DNA from 2 places in the Streptomyces sp. NPDC050704 genome. Region 1 is predicted to be linked to the other one. Evidence: riboswitches for the same ligand, from Rfam matches in the RefSeq annotation. Region 1 holds a riboswitch; the other holds the start of a gene.
What was found. Region 1 has a riboswitch for cobalamin ahead of AB0I18_RS29195 (cobalamin biosynthesis protein). Riboswitches for the same ligand answer to the same signal wherever they lie in the genome.
Positions count from the first base shown of each region.

Region 2: linked by a shared signal. The riboswitch ahead of AB0I18_RS22625 (ABC transporter substrate-binding protein) and the one ahead of AB0I18_RS29195 (cobalamin biosynthesis protein) in region 1 are both predicted to bind cobalamin.

Region 1 covers NZ_JBFAHW010000055.1:29,228-36,760, reverse strand. The annotation lists gene cobN (cobaltochelatase subunit CobN) at 1-2,046, opposite strand, end outside; gene AB0I18_RS29200 (cobyric acid synthase) at 2,043-3,554, opposite strand; gene AB0I18_RS29195 (cobalamin biosynthesis protein) at 3,551-4,507, opposite strand; cobalamin riboswitch at 4,640-4,784, opposite strand; gene AB0I18_RS29190 (hypothetical protein) at 4,924-5,145, opposite strand; gene AB0I18_RS29185 (inorganic phosphate transporter) at 5,166-6,422, opposite strand; gene AB0I18_RS29180 (lysozyme) at 6,591-7,334, opposite strand; gene AB0I18_RS29175 (class II aldolase/adducin family protein) at 7,531-7,533, shown strand, end outside.
Region 2 covers NZ_JBFAHW010000037.1:67,810-75,342, forward strand. The annotation lists gene AB0I18_RS22610 (hypothetical protein) at 1-246, opposite strand, end outside; gene AB0I18_RS22615 (ABC transporter ATP-binding protein) at 317-1,174, opposite strand; gene AB0I18_RS22620 (iron chelate uptake ABC transporter family permease subunit) at 1,171-2,187, opposite strand; gene AB0I18_RS22625 (ABC transporter substrate-binding protein) at 2,184-3,206, opposite strand; cobalamin riboswitch at 3,272-3,459, opposite strand; gene AB0I18_RS22630 (CoA-binding protein) at 3,588-3,995, shown strand; gene AB0I18_RS22635 (MHYT domain-containing protein) at 4,147-5,037, opposite strand; gene AB0I18_RS22640 (VOC family protein) at 5,241-6,038, opposite strand; gene AB0I18_RS22645 (transcriptional regulator) at 6,432-6,722, opposite strand; gene AB0I18_RS22650 (YbaK/EbsC family protein) at 6,753-7,310, opposite strand; gene AB0I18_RS22655 (XRE family transcriptional regulator) at 7,354-7,533, opposite strand, start outside.

The DNA.
Region 1 (7,533 bases):
CCACACCTGCGAGGCCCGCAGCACGGCGAGGACGAGGTTGACGCGCGGCTCGGCCTCCGGGCCGCCGCCCAGGATGTGCAGCCCGTCGCGGATCTGCACGTCCTTGATCTCGCAGAGGTAGCCGTCGATGTGCATCACGAACTCGTCGAACGACGTGTCGTCCGGCTGCTCGTCGACATGCAGGTCGTGGTGCAGTTCCGCCGCCTTGACCAGCGTCCAGATCTGGGCGCGTACGGCCGGTGCCTTCGTCGGGTCCAGGTCGGACACGAGGGCGTACTCGTCGAGGAGCTGCTCCAGCTTCGCCAGATCGCCGTAGGTGTCGGCGCGCGCCATCGGCGGCACGAGGTGGTCGACGACCGTGGCGTGGCCGCGGCGTTTGGCCTGGGTGCCCTCACCGGGGTCGTTGACGATGAAGGGGTAGATGAGGGGGAGTTCGCCGAGGACCGCGTCCGGGGCACACCCCCCGCTCAGACCGAGGCCCTTGCCGGGCAGCCACTCCATCGTGCCGTGCTTGCCCATGTGCACGACGGCGTCGGCGCCGAAGCCCCCCTCCGAAGTCGCGGCCTCCAGCCATCGGTACGCCGCCATGTAGTGGTGCGACGGCGGCATGTCCGGGTCGTGGTAGATCGCGATCGGGTTCTCGCCGAAGCCGCGCGGCGGTTGGATCATCACGACGACGTTCCCGAACTGGAGGGAGGCGAGGACGATGTCGTCGCCGTCCACGTAGAGGGAGCCCGGAGGTTCTCCCCACGCCTCCAGCATCCCGTCGCGCAGCTTGGGGTCGAGCTTGTCGAACCAGGCCTGGTAGTCGGCGAGCGGCACGCGCGCGGGGGCGGCGGCGAGTTGCTCCTCCGTCAGCCATTCGACGTCGTGGCCACCGGCGTTGATGAGCCGGTGGATCAACTCGTCGCCGTTGTCGGGGTGTCCGTCGACGCCGTACCCGGCGTCCCGCAGCGAGTCCAGTACCCGGATCGCCGAGGCGGGCGTGTCGAGTCCGACCGCGTTGCCGACCCGGGAGTGCTTGGTCGGGTAGGCGGTGAAGACGAGCGCGAGCTTCTTGTCCGCGTTCGGCTTGTGCTTCAACCGGGCGTGGCGCACGGCGATTCCGGCCACCCGCGCGGCCCGCTCGGGATCGGCGACGTACACCGGCACGTCGTCAGGGCCCTGCTCCTTGAAGGAGAAGGGGACCGTGATGAGCCGCCCGTCGAACTCCGGGATGGCGACCTGCATAGCCGCGTCCATGGGGGAGAGGGCGGCGTCGGACGCCTCCCACGCGGCGTGCGAGGAGGTGAGGCAAAGCCCTTGCAGGACGGGGATGTTGAGGTCGGCGAGGGCGCCGATGTCCCAGGCCTCCTCGTCGCCGCCCGCGGAGGCCTCCGAGGCGTGCGCGCCACCGGCCGCGAGCACGGTGGCGACCAGCGCGTCCGCCCGGCCGAGGGTCTCGTAGAGGCCCATGTCGGCGCCGCGCAGCGAACCGCAGTACACGGGAAGGGCGTTGGCGCCCCGGGCCTCGATCGCGTCGCACAGCGTGTCGACGAAGCCGGTGTTGCCGGACAGTTCGTGGGCCCGGTAGAAGAGCACGCCGATCGTGGGGCGCCCGTCGACGAAGGCCCGCTCGCCGTGGACCCCGTACTCGGCCATCTTCAGCGGCTCTTCGAAGCCCTCGCCCGTGAGCAGCACGGTGTCGGAGAGGAAGCGGGCCATCTCGGTCAGGTTCTCCGGCCCGCCCTCGACGAGGTAGCGCAGCGCCTCCGCGACGACACCGGCGGGCACGGACGACTCGGCCATCAACTCCGCGTCCGGCACGCTCTCCCCGCCGAGCAGCACGGTCGGAATCCCGGCCGCCTTCAGGGCGGCGAGCCCGTCCTCCCAGGCGCGCTTGCCGCCGAGGAGCCGTACGACGACGATGTCCGCGCCCTCGACGAGAGCGGGCAGCTCCTCCGCGACGTCCACGCGGGTCGGATTGCCGATCCGGTACGCGGCGCCGGAGGCCCGGGCCGCCAGCAGATCCGTGTCGGCGGTCGACAACAACAACACTGTGCTCATACGGGCGCTCCCGGTGGAATGAAAGGCAGTCCTGAAGGCGCGCCGGACTCGATGAGCCGCCACAGCGCGTCCGTGTCCGCGTGTTCCTCGATCAGATCGCCGAGCAGGTCCAGCTGCTCCTCGCGCAGTGCCGCGAACGACGTGTCCGGGGCCGGCACGAAGCGACGCCCCGCGGCGGCCGCCACCTCGCGCAGGAAGGCCCGCCGGAAACCGTCCGACTCCAGCGAGCCGTGCCAGTGCGTGCCCCAGACCTCGCCGACCCGGCAGCCGTCCAAGAACGGTGTGCCGCCCGCGACTTGGGCGACCCCGTGGTGGATCTCGTACCCCTCGACGGGTTCGCCGAGCGCCTCACCGACGGGCCGGGTGAGGGTCTTCTCGCGCGCGAACCGCACGCGTACGGGCAGGAGTCCGAGTCCGTCGACGGCACCCGCTTTCGACTCGACCTCGTCGTCGATGTGCTCGCCGAGGACCTGGAAGCCGCCGCAGATGCCCAGTACGGGACGTCCTTCCGCGGCTCTGCGCGCGATGGCGTCCGCGAGCCCGCGTTCCCGCAGCCACTCCAGGGCCCTGACCGTCCCCCGAGTCCCGGGGATGACGACGAGGTCGGCGTCGGCCAGTTCCTCCGCGCGGTCCACGAACCGCACGACGACGCCCGGTTCGGCCGCCAGTGCGTCCACGTCCGTGAAGTTGGACATCAGGGGGATCGCGCAGACGGCGACGCGGAGGATGTCCTCGCCGACGGGGGAGGAGACCGCGGACTCCCGGACCGCCCCCCTCAGCGACACCGCCATCCCGTCCTCCTCGTCGATGCCGAGACCGTGCCGGAAGGGGAGCACGCCGTACGTGGAGCGGCCAGTGAGGCCGTGGAGCATCTCCAGGCCCGGCTCCAGCAGCGACACATCGCCGCGGAACTTGTTGACGAGGAACCCGGCGACCAGCTTCTGGTCCTCGGCACTCAGCAGCGCCACCGTCCCGAAGAAGGAGGCGAAGACGCCGCCGCGGTCGATGTCACCGACGACGAGCACGGGAAGCCCGGCGTTCCTGGCGATCCCCATGTTCACGATGTCGGTCCGGCGCAGATTGATCTCGGCGGGACTGCCCGCCCCCTCGCAGATCACCGCGTCATACGTGCCCCGCAACTCGGCGAGGCACTCCAGCACGGTCCCGAGGAGCTGTTCCTGCCGTCCTCCGTGGTAGCCGCGCGCGCTCATCTCGCCGACGGGCCTGCCCATCAGTACGACCTGGCTGTTGCGGTCGCTGCCCGGCTTGAGCAGTACGGGGTTCATGAGCGCGGTGGGCTCGACGCGCGCCGCCTGCGCCTGCATGGCCTGCGCGCGCCCGATCTCCGCGCCCTCCCGCGTGACGAACGAGTTGAGCGACATGTTCTGCGCCTTGAACGGCGCGACCTTGACGCCCTGCCTGACCAGCCAACGGCAGATCCCGGCGGTGACGACGCTCTTGCCCGCGTCGGAGGTGGTGCCTGCGACGAGCAGCCCCCCACCACTCATGACGTACGCCCCTTCGTGAGGAATCCCTTGGTGAGCAGCCGCCCGGCGACACTCACGCCGAGCGCGAGCAGGTTCACGCGCCGCGAGAGCCGTACGGCCCGCTCGATGTCCCCGACCTCCACGGCCCGCCCCGCACCGTTGAGTACGGGCCGGTGCTCGACCCTTCCCGCGTACGAGAGCGTCCCGCCGAGCCGCACTCCGAGCGCCCCCGCGAACGAGGCCTCAACGGGCCCGGCGTTGGGGCTAGGATGCTTCGCGGCGTCGGTACGCCAGGCACGTACGGCCCCTCGCGGATCGCTCCCGGCGACGGCGGCGAGCACGGCGGTCAGCCGGGCCCCCGGCCACCCCATGACGTCGTCGAGCCGTGCCGAGGCCCAGCCGTACCGCCGGTACCTGGGCGACCTGTGCCCGACCATGGCGTCCAGCGTGTTGACCGCCCGGAATCCGACCAGGCCCGGAACGCCCGCCGCGGCGCCCCACACCAGGGCGCCGACCACGGCGTCGGAGGTGTTCTCGGCGACGGACTCGACCACGGCCCGGGCGATCCCGTCGGCGTCCAGCGCCTGCGGATCCCGCCCGCACAGATGCGGCAGCCGCTCCCGGGCCACCTCGATGTCCCCGGCGGCGAGCGCCCCGCCGATCGCCCGGGCCTCGCGCCCGAGGGACGTGCCCCCGACGACGGCCCAAGTGGCGGCGGCGGTCAGCGCGCTGGAGGCGGTGGGTGACGTACGTACGGAACGGGCGGCGGCAGCCGCGACGGACACGGCCCCGCCGGCGCACACGAGGGCGTGCAGCGCGCCCCACCCCCGGTGGTCCCGCCACAGCACCCGCTCCACGGCTCCCGCGGCCCGCCCGAACGCGGCGACCGGATGCCCCCGGCGGGGATCGCCGAGCAGCAGGTCACCGAGGAGGCCGGCGGCGGCGCCGTACGCGTGGACGCGATCGGCACGCACCGGTTCAGCCCGCCGTTACGTAAGGCAGAACCCTCGTCCGGAGAGAAGCCCTTGTATCGGGCCTGGGCACACTGGTCCACAACAGGCGGCCGCGCATGGTGATATGTCCTCACTCAGGGTGTCCACGCCCTGGTTCGACGAGACCGACGACGAGAGTTCCTGGCTCCCGGGGGGATTGATTCCCCGGTAACAGTGGCGGGACCGCGCCGGATTCGCACCGGCTTCCTCTCCTGCCGTCGTACATGGCTCCGGCAGTCCACCACGGCCCGAGAACAACCGTCAACTTGCTGTTGACCTGCGAAGGGAGAGTGTGCTGAGACCCACACACGGGCCCACGCACAGGTGGGGTGCGGGACGTTGTTCCGTCCCGCACCCCACCTGTTGACCTGCTTGACCTGTCGGAGGAAGCGCCGCTGTCAGGCGACGATCAGATAGATCCCGTACGCCACCGCCGCCGCGCACGCCGCGAAGCAGGCGTAGGCGCCGGTGGCCGCGAGGGCCGCCGAGCCGCCCTGGGCGGTGGCCGACTCGCGCTTGGAGAGGCCGAGGATGCCGAGGGTGAAGAGGGCCACGAGGGCGACGGTGACGATGAGGCTGACTCCGAAGACGGAGCCGAGGGCTGCCCAGTCGATGTGCATGCTGTTTCTTCCTTAGCGCTTCAGACCACGGCCGACGAGGCCGGCGGGTTCGCGGGCGTCCCGTCGGGAGCCGCGATGGTGGCCGACAGGTCCTCGGCCAGGTCGTCCTCGGCCGCGGCGCCGGCCGGGGGCGGGGTGACGGCGGCCACGGCCGTGGTCACCACACCGGGGGGCTCCTCGGTGTCGTTGACGTTGGTGTGGTCGATCACCTGGCGGCGGGAGGCCAGCCAGATCCCGGCGCTGGAGGCGACCAGGAAGACGGCGACGACGCCCGTGCCCCAGTTGCCGAAGGAGGTCAGGTACTCGGCGAGGGCGGCCACCAGGGCCGCGGCCGGCAGGGTCAGACCCCAGGCGACGAACATCCGGGTGGCCGTGGACCAGCGGACCACGCCCCCCTTGCGGCCGAGGCCCGCACCCATCACGGCACCGGAGACGGAGTGGGTGGTGGAGAGGGAGAAGCCGATGTGCGAGGAGGCCAGGATGACCGTGGCCGCACTGGTCTGGGCGGCGAAGCCCTGCTGGGGCTGGAGGTCGGTCAGCCCCTTGCCCATCGTGCGGATGATGCGCCAGCCGCCGAGGTAGGTGCCGAGCGCGATGGCCAGACCCGCGGAGAGGATGACCCAGACCGGCGGGTCGGAGTCCGGGGCGATGGCGCCACCGGCCACCAGAGCCAGGGTGATGATGCCCATCGTCTTCTGGGCGTCGTTGGTGCCGTGGGCGAGGGAGACCAGGCCGGCGGAGGCGATCTGCCCGGCGCGGTAGCCCTTCTTGGACGACTTCTCGCCGATGTTCCTGCCGAGCCGGTACGTCAGCCGGGTGGCCAGCAGCGCGGCGATACCCGCCACGACGGGCGCCGCGATGGCGGGGATCAGGACCTTGGTCACGAGCGCGTCGCCGTGCACGGCACCCAGGCCGGCCGAGGCGACGGTGGCGCCGATGAGACCGCCCATGAGGGCGTGCGAGGAACTGGACGGCAGTCCGACGAGCCAGGTCAGCAGATTCCAGAGGATCGCGCCGACGAGCGCGGCGAAGATCACCTCGGGCTGGATGCCGGATTCGTCGACGAGGCCCTTGGAGATCGTGTTGGCGACCTCCACAGAGAGGAAGGCGCCGACAAGGTTGAGTACGGCGGACATGGCCACCGCGACCTTGGGCTTGAGCGCGCCGGTCGAGATGGTGGTGGCCATCGCGTTGGCGGTGTCGTGGAAACCGTTCGTGAAATCGAACACGAGAGCGGTGACGATCACGATTCCGAGGAGGAGCGTGATGTGTTCCATTTACCCAGGCTTCTGTTGGACGTCAGTGGCACAGGGACCGTAGGTAACCTGGATGAACGGAAGATGAACTGGGGTGGGCGGCAGGGTGGCCCGATAGGGGTGTCGCCACTCCGCTTGTGGCGAAGTGGCGACGGTGATCCTCGAACAGAGGCGGAATACCGGGCTCCGCTACCCCTTCGCGAACCTCTTGAGCTGAGCCGGCGATCCGTTGAAGAGATTCTGATCACCCGGCAGGCTGCCGCTGCCGTTGTCGTACTGCCAGAACGTCCAGAACCGCCAGCCCGACGGCAGCGACCCCGCCGACGCGCTGTAGCGAGCCAGCCAGAGCGGATGGTTGGAGGCGAAGGCGGCGCTGTTTCCGGTGCACATCTTCCACCAGTTGAAGTTGGTGTAGATCACCGGGCGGCGGCCGGTCTGCCGCTTCACCTCGTCGCTGAAGCTCTTGATCCAGCTGACCATCCCGCCCTTGCTCAGGCCGTAGCACTTCTTCTTGCCGTACGGGTTGTACTCGATGTCCAGCGCGGGCGGCAGCGTCCAGCCGTCCGCCCGCCAACTGCCTCCGTTGCGCAGGAAGTACGCCGCCTGCGCCTTGCCGGACGACTTGTGCGGCAGTGCGAAGTGGTACGCCCCGCGGACCATGCCCACGTTGCGTGAGCCGTTGTACTGCTGGCCGAAGTACGGGTTGCGGTACGTGGTGGACTCGGTCGCCTTCACGTAGACGAATTTGGCGCCTTTGCTCTTCGCGCTCGACCAGTTGACGTTCTTCTGGTGCGAGGACACGTCGTGGCCCTTGGGCTTGGCGGCTGCCGAGGCAGGCACCTCGAAGAGGGCGGTTCCACCGAGCGCCAGTGTCGCCACGGAGGCCGCGACGAGACGGGCACGCTGACGGGACGGTTTGCGATCACGAGCCATGGTTCCCCCCGGAATGGCGGCGCGCACGAAAAATCTCCCAGAGATTACTGGAAGATCCCTGAAAGCCCGTCGTATGCCGGTCATTCGTTCACGGTTGGCGATTCATGCCCATCTGTGACCTTTCGAAGACCGGGATTCCGCCCTAAAGTGCCCTCTCCTGCGCGGTGTTGAGGCACCCGGCTGGCAGGATCGCGGCATG
Region 2 (7,533 bases), on a different contig from region 1:
GAACGGCCGGATGCCGAGCGCCCGGGCGCGGGCCCGTAGTTCCGTGTGGTCCGCCGCGCCGGTCAGCACGGTCCAGACGGGCGTCCCGCCGAGTTCCAGGGCGCGTACGAGGACGTCGGCGACCAGGAGCACCCGCAGGCCGGTGGTGTCGGGGCGGGGCACATGGGCCTCGACACGGGTCAGGCCCCGACGGGCGGGGGTGGCGTCCGTGGGCACGCCGATTCGGGGGTCGGTGATACGCAGCACGGCTTGAGCGTAGGCGTGTGAGGGGCCGGGCGCAGGGAGGCGGACGTCATTCCGGACACGCGTTCGCGGTTCAGGCATCCGCGGGTCGGCCCACGGTGCCCAGAAAGCGCACGTGAGGCCGGTCGTCGGGGCCGCCGCGCGTGACGGCGGCGCGGACTCCGTACACCTCGGCGATGAGCTCCTCGGTGAGGATGTCGCCCGGGCTGCCGCAGGCCACCACGCGCCCCTCGCGCAGGACGACGAGCTGGTCGCAGTACATCGCCGCGAGGTTGAGGTCGTGCAGCGCGACGACGCTGGTGACGGGGAGCGAGGTGACGAGGGTCAGCAGGTCGAGCTGGTGCTGGATGTCGAGGTGGTTGGTCGGTTCGTCGAGGAGGAGTTCGCGCGGTTCCTGGGCGAGTGCGCGGGCGATCTGCACACGCTGGCGCTCGCCGCCCGAGAGGGTGTGCCAGGACTGGTGGGCACGGTCGGTCAGGCCGGTGCGGCGCAGGGCCCGGCGGACGGCCTGTTCGTCGGCCGTGGACGCGGGGGTCCAGGCTCGGCGGTGCGGTATGCGGCCCAGGCGTACGACGTCCAGGACACTCAACTCGACCTGGGTGTCCGCCTGTTGTTCGACCACGGCGATCCGGCGGGCGATGTCGCGGCGGTGCAGTTCGGCGAGGGGACTGCCGTCGAGTGTGACGACGCCCGAGACCGGAGCGAGGACGCCGGCGAGCAGGCGCAGGAGGGTGGATTTGCCGGACCCGTTCGGTCCGAGCAGGCCGACGGTGGAGCCGGGGGCCGGGGTGACGCTGACGCCGTCGAGGATGAGACGGCCGTCGGCGGTACGGCTGACCCGGTCGGCGCGGAGGCCCCGGTCCGTCTTCTCGGCCTCGGTGCGGAGGCCCTCGTCCGTCTTCTCGGCCCCGGTGCGGAGGTTCTCGTTCATCGCGTCCGCCTCGTCCGGTACAGCACCAGCACGAAGACCGGCACTCCGATCAGCGAGGTCACCACGCCCACCGGCACATCCTGCGGGTCGAGGACCGTACGGGCCAGGGTGTCCACCCACACCAGGAACACCGCCCCGGCGAGGGCGGCGACCGGCAGCAGCCGTGCGTGCCCGGAACCCACCAGCGCCCGGGCGGCGTGCGGCAGGACGAGACCGACGAAGCCGATCGCGCCCGCCGAGCTGACCAGCGCGGCCGTCAGGAGTGCCGTGGCGCAGAGCAGCACCAGGCGGGTACGGGCCACGGACACCCCGAGCGTCGCGGCGGCGTCCTGGCCGAAGGCGAACGCGTCGAGCGTGCGCGCGTATCCGAGGCACACGAGCAGCGTCACCGCGAGGACCGCCAGACAGAGCCAGACGTCGGTCCAGCCCGCGCCGCTCAGCGAGCCGAGCAGCCAGAACAGCACCCCGCGGGTGGTCTCGGCGTCGGCGGCGGTCATCACGACGAAGGAGGTGAGCGCGGAGAAGAGCTGCATCGCGGCGACGCCGCTCAGTACCACCCGGTCCGTCGTGTCGCCGAGGGTGTGGCTGAGCAGCAGGACGAGCCCGAACGAGACGAGCGCGCCGAGGAACGCACCCGCGGAGACCGACACCAGGCCGCCGCCGGCCCCGAGGACGACGACGGCGACCGCGCCGGTCGAGGCTCCAGAGGAGACCCCGAGGACGAACGGGTCGGCGAGCGGATTGCGCAGCAGGGACTGCATCACCGCGCCGCACACGGCGAGGCCGGCCCCGCACACCGCCGCCAGGAGCGTGCGTGGCAGGCGCAGCTGCCAGACGATTCCGTCCCTGATCGGCGTCAACTCCGAGCTGCCCCAGCCGAGATGGGCGGCCACCACGGACCAGACGTCACCGACCCGGATGTCCGCCGGGCCGATGGTGATCGCGACGGCGACGGACGCGCAGAGCAGACCGGCACCGCCCACGGTGAGCAGTCCCAGGCGGAACCGCGTCACCCTGCCAGGCCGAACTCGCGCAGGGCCGCGGCGACCTGCTCGACGCCCTCGACCGTGCGGATGGTCGGGTTCATGGCCTGCCCGCTGAGCAGCACGTACCGCTTCTTTTTGACCGCGGTCATGTTCTTGGTGACCGGGTCGGACTCCAGGAACTCGATCTTCTTCGCGGCGGACTCGGCGGTCTGCGACTTACGGGTCAGGTCGCCGATGACCAGCACGTCGGGATCGCGGTCGGCGACCGTCTCCCAGTTGATCTGGGGCCACTCCTCGTGCGTGTCGTCGAAGACGTTCTTCGCGCCGAGGGAGCGGGTGATGACGCCGGGCGCGCCGCAACAGCCCGCCATGTAGGGGGAATCGGAGTTGGCGAACCAGTAGAGGAGGGTGACGTCCGAGGCATCGATCCCCGAAGTGGCCTTCTTCATGCGCCGTTGGAGCTCGGCGACGAGTCGCTCGCCCCGGTCCTCCACACCGAACACCTTGGCCAGGTCGCGGACTTCGCCGTAGATGGCGTCGATGCCGAGCGGCGTCTTGCGTGCGCCGTCCCCGTCGCCGGTGTTGTCCTTGCCCGCGCAGTCGGAGGGCGAGACGTACGTGGGCACGCCGAGCTTCTCGAACTGGTCCCGGGTGGCCACGCCTCCCTTGCCGAGCGTGGACACGAACGAGGCGGCGACGAAGTCGGGGTCGGCGTCCAGGACCCGTTCGAAGGAGGGGTTGTTGTCGGCGATCCGCTCGACCTTCGCGTTCGCCTTGGCCAGGCTCTTCAGCACCGGGTCGGTCCAGGTGGCGGTGCCGGCCATACGGTCGGCGAGCCCCAGCGAGAGCATGATCTCGGTGGTGCCCTGGTTGAGGGAGACCGCGCGTTGGGGCGGTGACTCGACGCGTACGGTACGGCCGCAGTTGTCGAGGGTGACGGCGGTTCTGGACGCCGCGTCGGACGCGGCCCCCGAACCGCAGCCGGTCAGCAGAAGGGCCCCGGAAAGGAGCAGGGCGGCAGGGCGGGCGGGACGTGCGATCGGCACGGGAGTTCCTCAGACGTCGAGGGCTCGAACGCGGAGCCCGGTCGTACGGTGCTCCCCCGCCGTCGTCGACCGCGGGGGCCGCCAGCAGGTCTTCGGACTCGGGGTCACCCGGACGAAGCGCCTTCCCGGACCGCCGTGTTGGTCCAGTGGCCGATGCCTCGCCCGTCACCCTCACCGCTGCGCGTCAGCTCCGGATTTCCACCGGATTCCCTGACCCACGTACATGGGTTCGACTGGCCTCGGCAAGCTATCACGTACCGGTAGAGGGCCGGTCGGAGGCCTGGACGGCGGCCGTCCGGGGAATCGCCGCGGCCGGCCCGCTGTTGTGGGCGACAGCAGAGCAGGCACCCATCGCAGGCACACATCCCAAGGAGGCCGACCGTGTACGGCGACCCGGCAACGATCCGCAAGATCCTCACCGAGCTGGGCGACACCTGGGCGGTCGTCGGCCTCTCGTCGAACGAACGGCGGGCCGCATACGGCGTGGCGGACGTCCTACAGCGCTTCGGCAAGCGCGTCGTCCCGGTCCATCCGAAGGCCGAGACGGTCCACGGGGAGCAGGGGTACGCCTCCCTCGCCGACATCCCCTTCGAGGTGGACGTGGTGGACGTGTTCGTCAACAGCGACCTCGCGGGTTCCGTCGCCGACGAGGCGGCCGCGATCGGCGCGAAGGCGGTCTGGTTCCAGCTCGGCGTCATCGACGAAGCCGCGTACGACCGCACCCGGTCCGCCGGGCTCGACATGGTCATGGACCGCTGCCCCGCCATCGAGATCCCGCGCCTGGGCTGACCCGCGGTACGGCCACGCACGGCCACCCCGGAGTCTGGGGCTCCGGCTCCGGCTCCGGGCTCCGGGCGGCGCCACCGCTTCCGCGACGCGCCGTCTCGTGCTCGTGCTCGTGCTCGTGCTCGTGCTCGTGCTCGTGCTCGTCAGCGCGCGCCTACCACCTGCGTTGCGCCGAAGTCTCTCCGTCGGCGGCGCGTCCCGCGGTGTTCGACGGTGCCGAGGGGGCCTCGAAGAGCGAGCCGGGCCGTGCGGGTGGTTCCACCACAGGGGCGGCCGCGCGTCGGCGTGCCGACTGCCGACCCCAGTCACCGTCGCCGAGGACCAGCATCGGGTCGAACATCACCACCACTCCCGCCAGCAGCAGGAAGATGCACGGCCCCAGGAGCATGGGAAGCAGGATCGAGTGGGCGGAGTCGCCCGACCATGACATGCCGGTGGCGTCGTTGAGGTTCACGCTGACGGCCGCCATGCCGGTGTAGTGCATGCCGGACACGGCGATGCCCATGACGAGGCTGGCTCCCAGGCTCGTCAGGAAGCCGCGGATCGCGATCGCCGCCCAGAGCGCGGCGGTGGCGGCGCCGATGGCGATCACCACGGAGAGCGTGACGATGCCCATGTCGTACCGGAGGTCGCCGTTCAGACGGATGGCCGCCATGCCTATGTAGTGCATGGCGGCCACGCCGAGACCGGTGAACGCACCCGCGACGAACAAGGTCGTCCAGCTCGCGCCGCGGTAGCCGACGGCGAAGACGCCGAGGCCGACCACGAGGATCGCCACGGCGAGACTGAGGATCGTCACACCGACGTCATACCTGAGGCGGGTTTCCTCGACCTGAAAGCCGATCATGGCGATGAAGTGCATCGTCCAGATCCCGCAGCCGATCGATACCGCTCCGAGGGCCAGCCAACCCGGCTTCCAGGACTTCTCGTTGCGCAGTGACCTGGTGATGCAGCGCAACCCGAGGGCGCTTCCCAGACATGCCATGACGTAAGCAGCCACGGGTGTGACCGTCCCGTAGCTGAAACCGTCGATTGTGCCTTGCATTGCCAACATCCCCCCGGATACGGCTTGTTCCGGAGGCCAGATCTACGTGCCGTAACCGTGCGGGAGCAAGCGGTTTCGGTTGATTCGCAAATAATTGCATATGCCATCAATCAATTCCGGTCAGTGATAATCACTTTCCGGCCAGAGGGAGTCATTCCCGTGGCGTGACTCCGCACCCATGTGCAATGGGCAACAAGTTGCGGTCAGCGCTCCCGCCGGGACGTCACCGTGAACTGCGCCCCGTCCGGGTCCCGCAGCACCGCCTCCGTCTCGGACGCCCCCGCCTGGACGGTCCCCCCGTGCGCCAGCGCGGAACGGACGCAGGCGTCGACGTCGGTGACCGCGAAGTGGATCTGCCAGTGCGGCCGGATCGTGGGGTCGGGGGCCGCCTCCACCGCGCCGGAGTGGATACGGGCCACCACGTCGCCGTCGCTGCGCAACACGACCTCGTCGCCGTCGTAGTGCACCTCGCAGCAGCCGGGCCGCGAGGTGGCCCACTCCAGGACCTCGCCGTAGAACATGGCGGCGTCGAAGGCGTTGCGCGTGTGCAGTCGCACGAAGGCGGGGGCGGCCCGGCGCCAGGACTCCCACCCGGCCACGAGCTGCCCCTCCCAGATGCCGAACGCCGCTCCGTCCCGGTCGGCCAGCAGGGCGACCCGGCCCGGCGGGAAGGCGAGGGGCCCGACCGCCGTCGTACCGCCGCGCTCCCGGCCCCGGGCGGCGGCCTCGTCGGCGCTGGACACGGCGAAGTAGGGGGTCCAGGCGACAGCCATCTGCCACATGGAGGCCACGGCCGCGATACCCGCCACGGGCACCCCTTGCGCGTACGCGATCCGGAACCGTTCCATCGGCTGGGCCGACCGGAACCGCCAGCCCAGCACCGCCTGGTAGAAGTCCTCCGCGGCCGGCTGGTCGCGCGCCGTCAGGCTGACCCAGCACGGGGCGCCGAACACCGAGTGGCTGGAGATGACGTCGCTTCGGAGCGTTGTGTCGCGGTTCATCGCAGTACCGTCCTGGTCGTGCCGACCGACGCGCTCGGACGCCGAACAGCAGCGGAAGCACCCTGGGGGCTAGGGGCTTCTGATGGATCTCCGCGGCGTCACGACGCCCGGCACGCTCCCCCACTGCCTTAAGGGCGTGGGAGGTGCCCCCACTCGCCGCACCGGACGAAAGCCCAAGTAGCTCCGCTACGAGGACTCCCGCCCGGCACGCCGAGAGCACGCACCGAACGCCGCTCCTTCTTCCACGGAGATCCATCAGAAGCCCCTAGTTCCGTCACCCCCAGCATCCCCCGCCCCGGCGCCCCGCGCTCCTCACGCATCACCCGGGCCACGCCTGAAAGCGGGTCGCAGCAGGTCCCGAGTACCCGGGTGCCGCGGCCGAAACGAGGCGCCTCAGCCGTGCGGGGGCCGGTCGCCCAGCCGGTGGTCGGCCGGATTCAGCGCCTCGTCCACGACCCGGCGCAGGTGGCCGCCCCGCAGGGAGCAGATCACCCGGCGGCCCTCCTTACGTGTGTTGACGAGGCCCCCGAGGCGCAGCCGGGCCGGGTGCCGGCCGACGGCCGGGCGGCGGCGCAGAGCCAGGCGGGTGCGGTCCCCAAGGAGGGCGACGAGTTCGGCGGCCAGGGCGAACTGCTCCTCGCCCGGGATGTGCGGGTGCTCAGCGTTCGCAAGTGATAGGTACATGCATGCGTTCGTACGCACATAACGGCGGGCTCAGGCGACCCCGAGCCCCTCCAGCACCACGGCGTTCGGCAGCTCCACGAACGCCTTCCCCGGCACCAGCAGCTTTCCGCGGCGACGGCCGCTGCCCACCAGGACGTACGGAAGGTCGGCCACCGCCGCGTCCACCAACACCGGCCAGCCGGCGGGGAGTCCGATCGGCGTGATCCCGCCGTACTCCATGCCCGTCTCGCCGGTGGCCGTGTCCATCGGCGCGAACGACGCCTTGCGCGCGCCGAGTTGGCGGCGCACCACACCGTTCACGTCGACCCGGGTGGCGGAGAGGACGATGCAGGCGGCGAGTGTGGTCTCCCCGCCGCGCTTGCCGGCGACGACCACGCAGTTCGCGGACTGGCCGAGGAGTTCCGGTCCGTAGTGCTCCAGGAAGGTGGCGGTGTCGGCCCACTCCGGCTCGGTGTCGACGTACACGATCTGGTCGGCGGGGACACTGCCGGTCCACTGGCGTACGGCATCGGCGACCGGGCCGGTCAACTCGTCGAGGCGGTCGGGAGCGGGCGTGGCGTTGTCGAAGTGTCCGATGGGTGCGCGCATGACGGCACGCTAACAGCCGCCCGAACGGCCCCGGGCGGGGGTCTCAGTGCACGCCGGGGACCGACACCGTCAGGACCATCTTCAGCGGTACGTCACCGGTGTTGGCGTACGTGTGGGGGGCGCCGGCCTCGAAGGAGACGCTCGCGCCCGCCGGGACCCGGTACTCCACGCCGTCGACGGTGAGCGTCAACTCCCCCTCGGTGACGTGGATGAGCTCGACCGT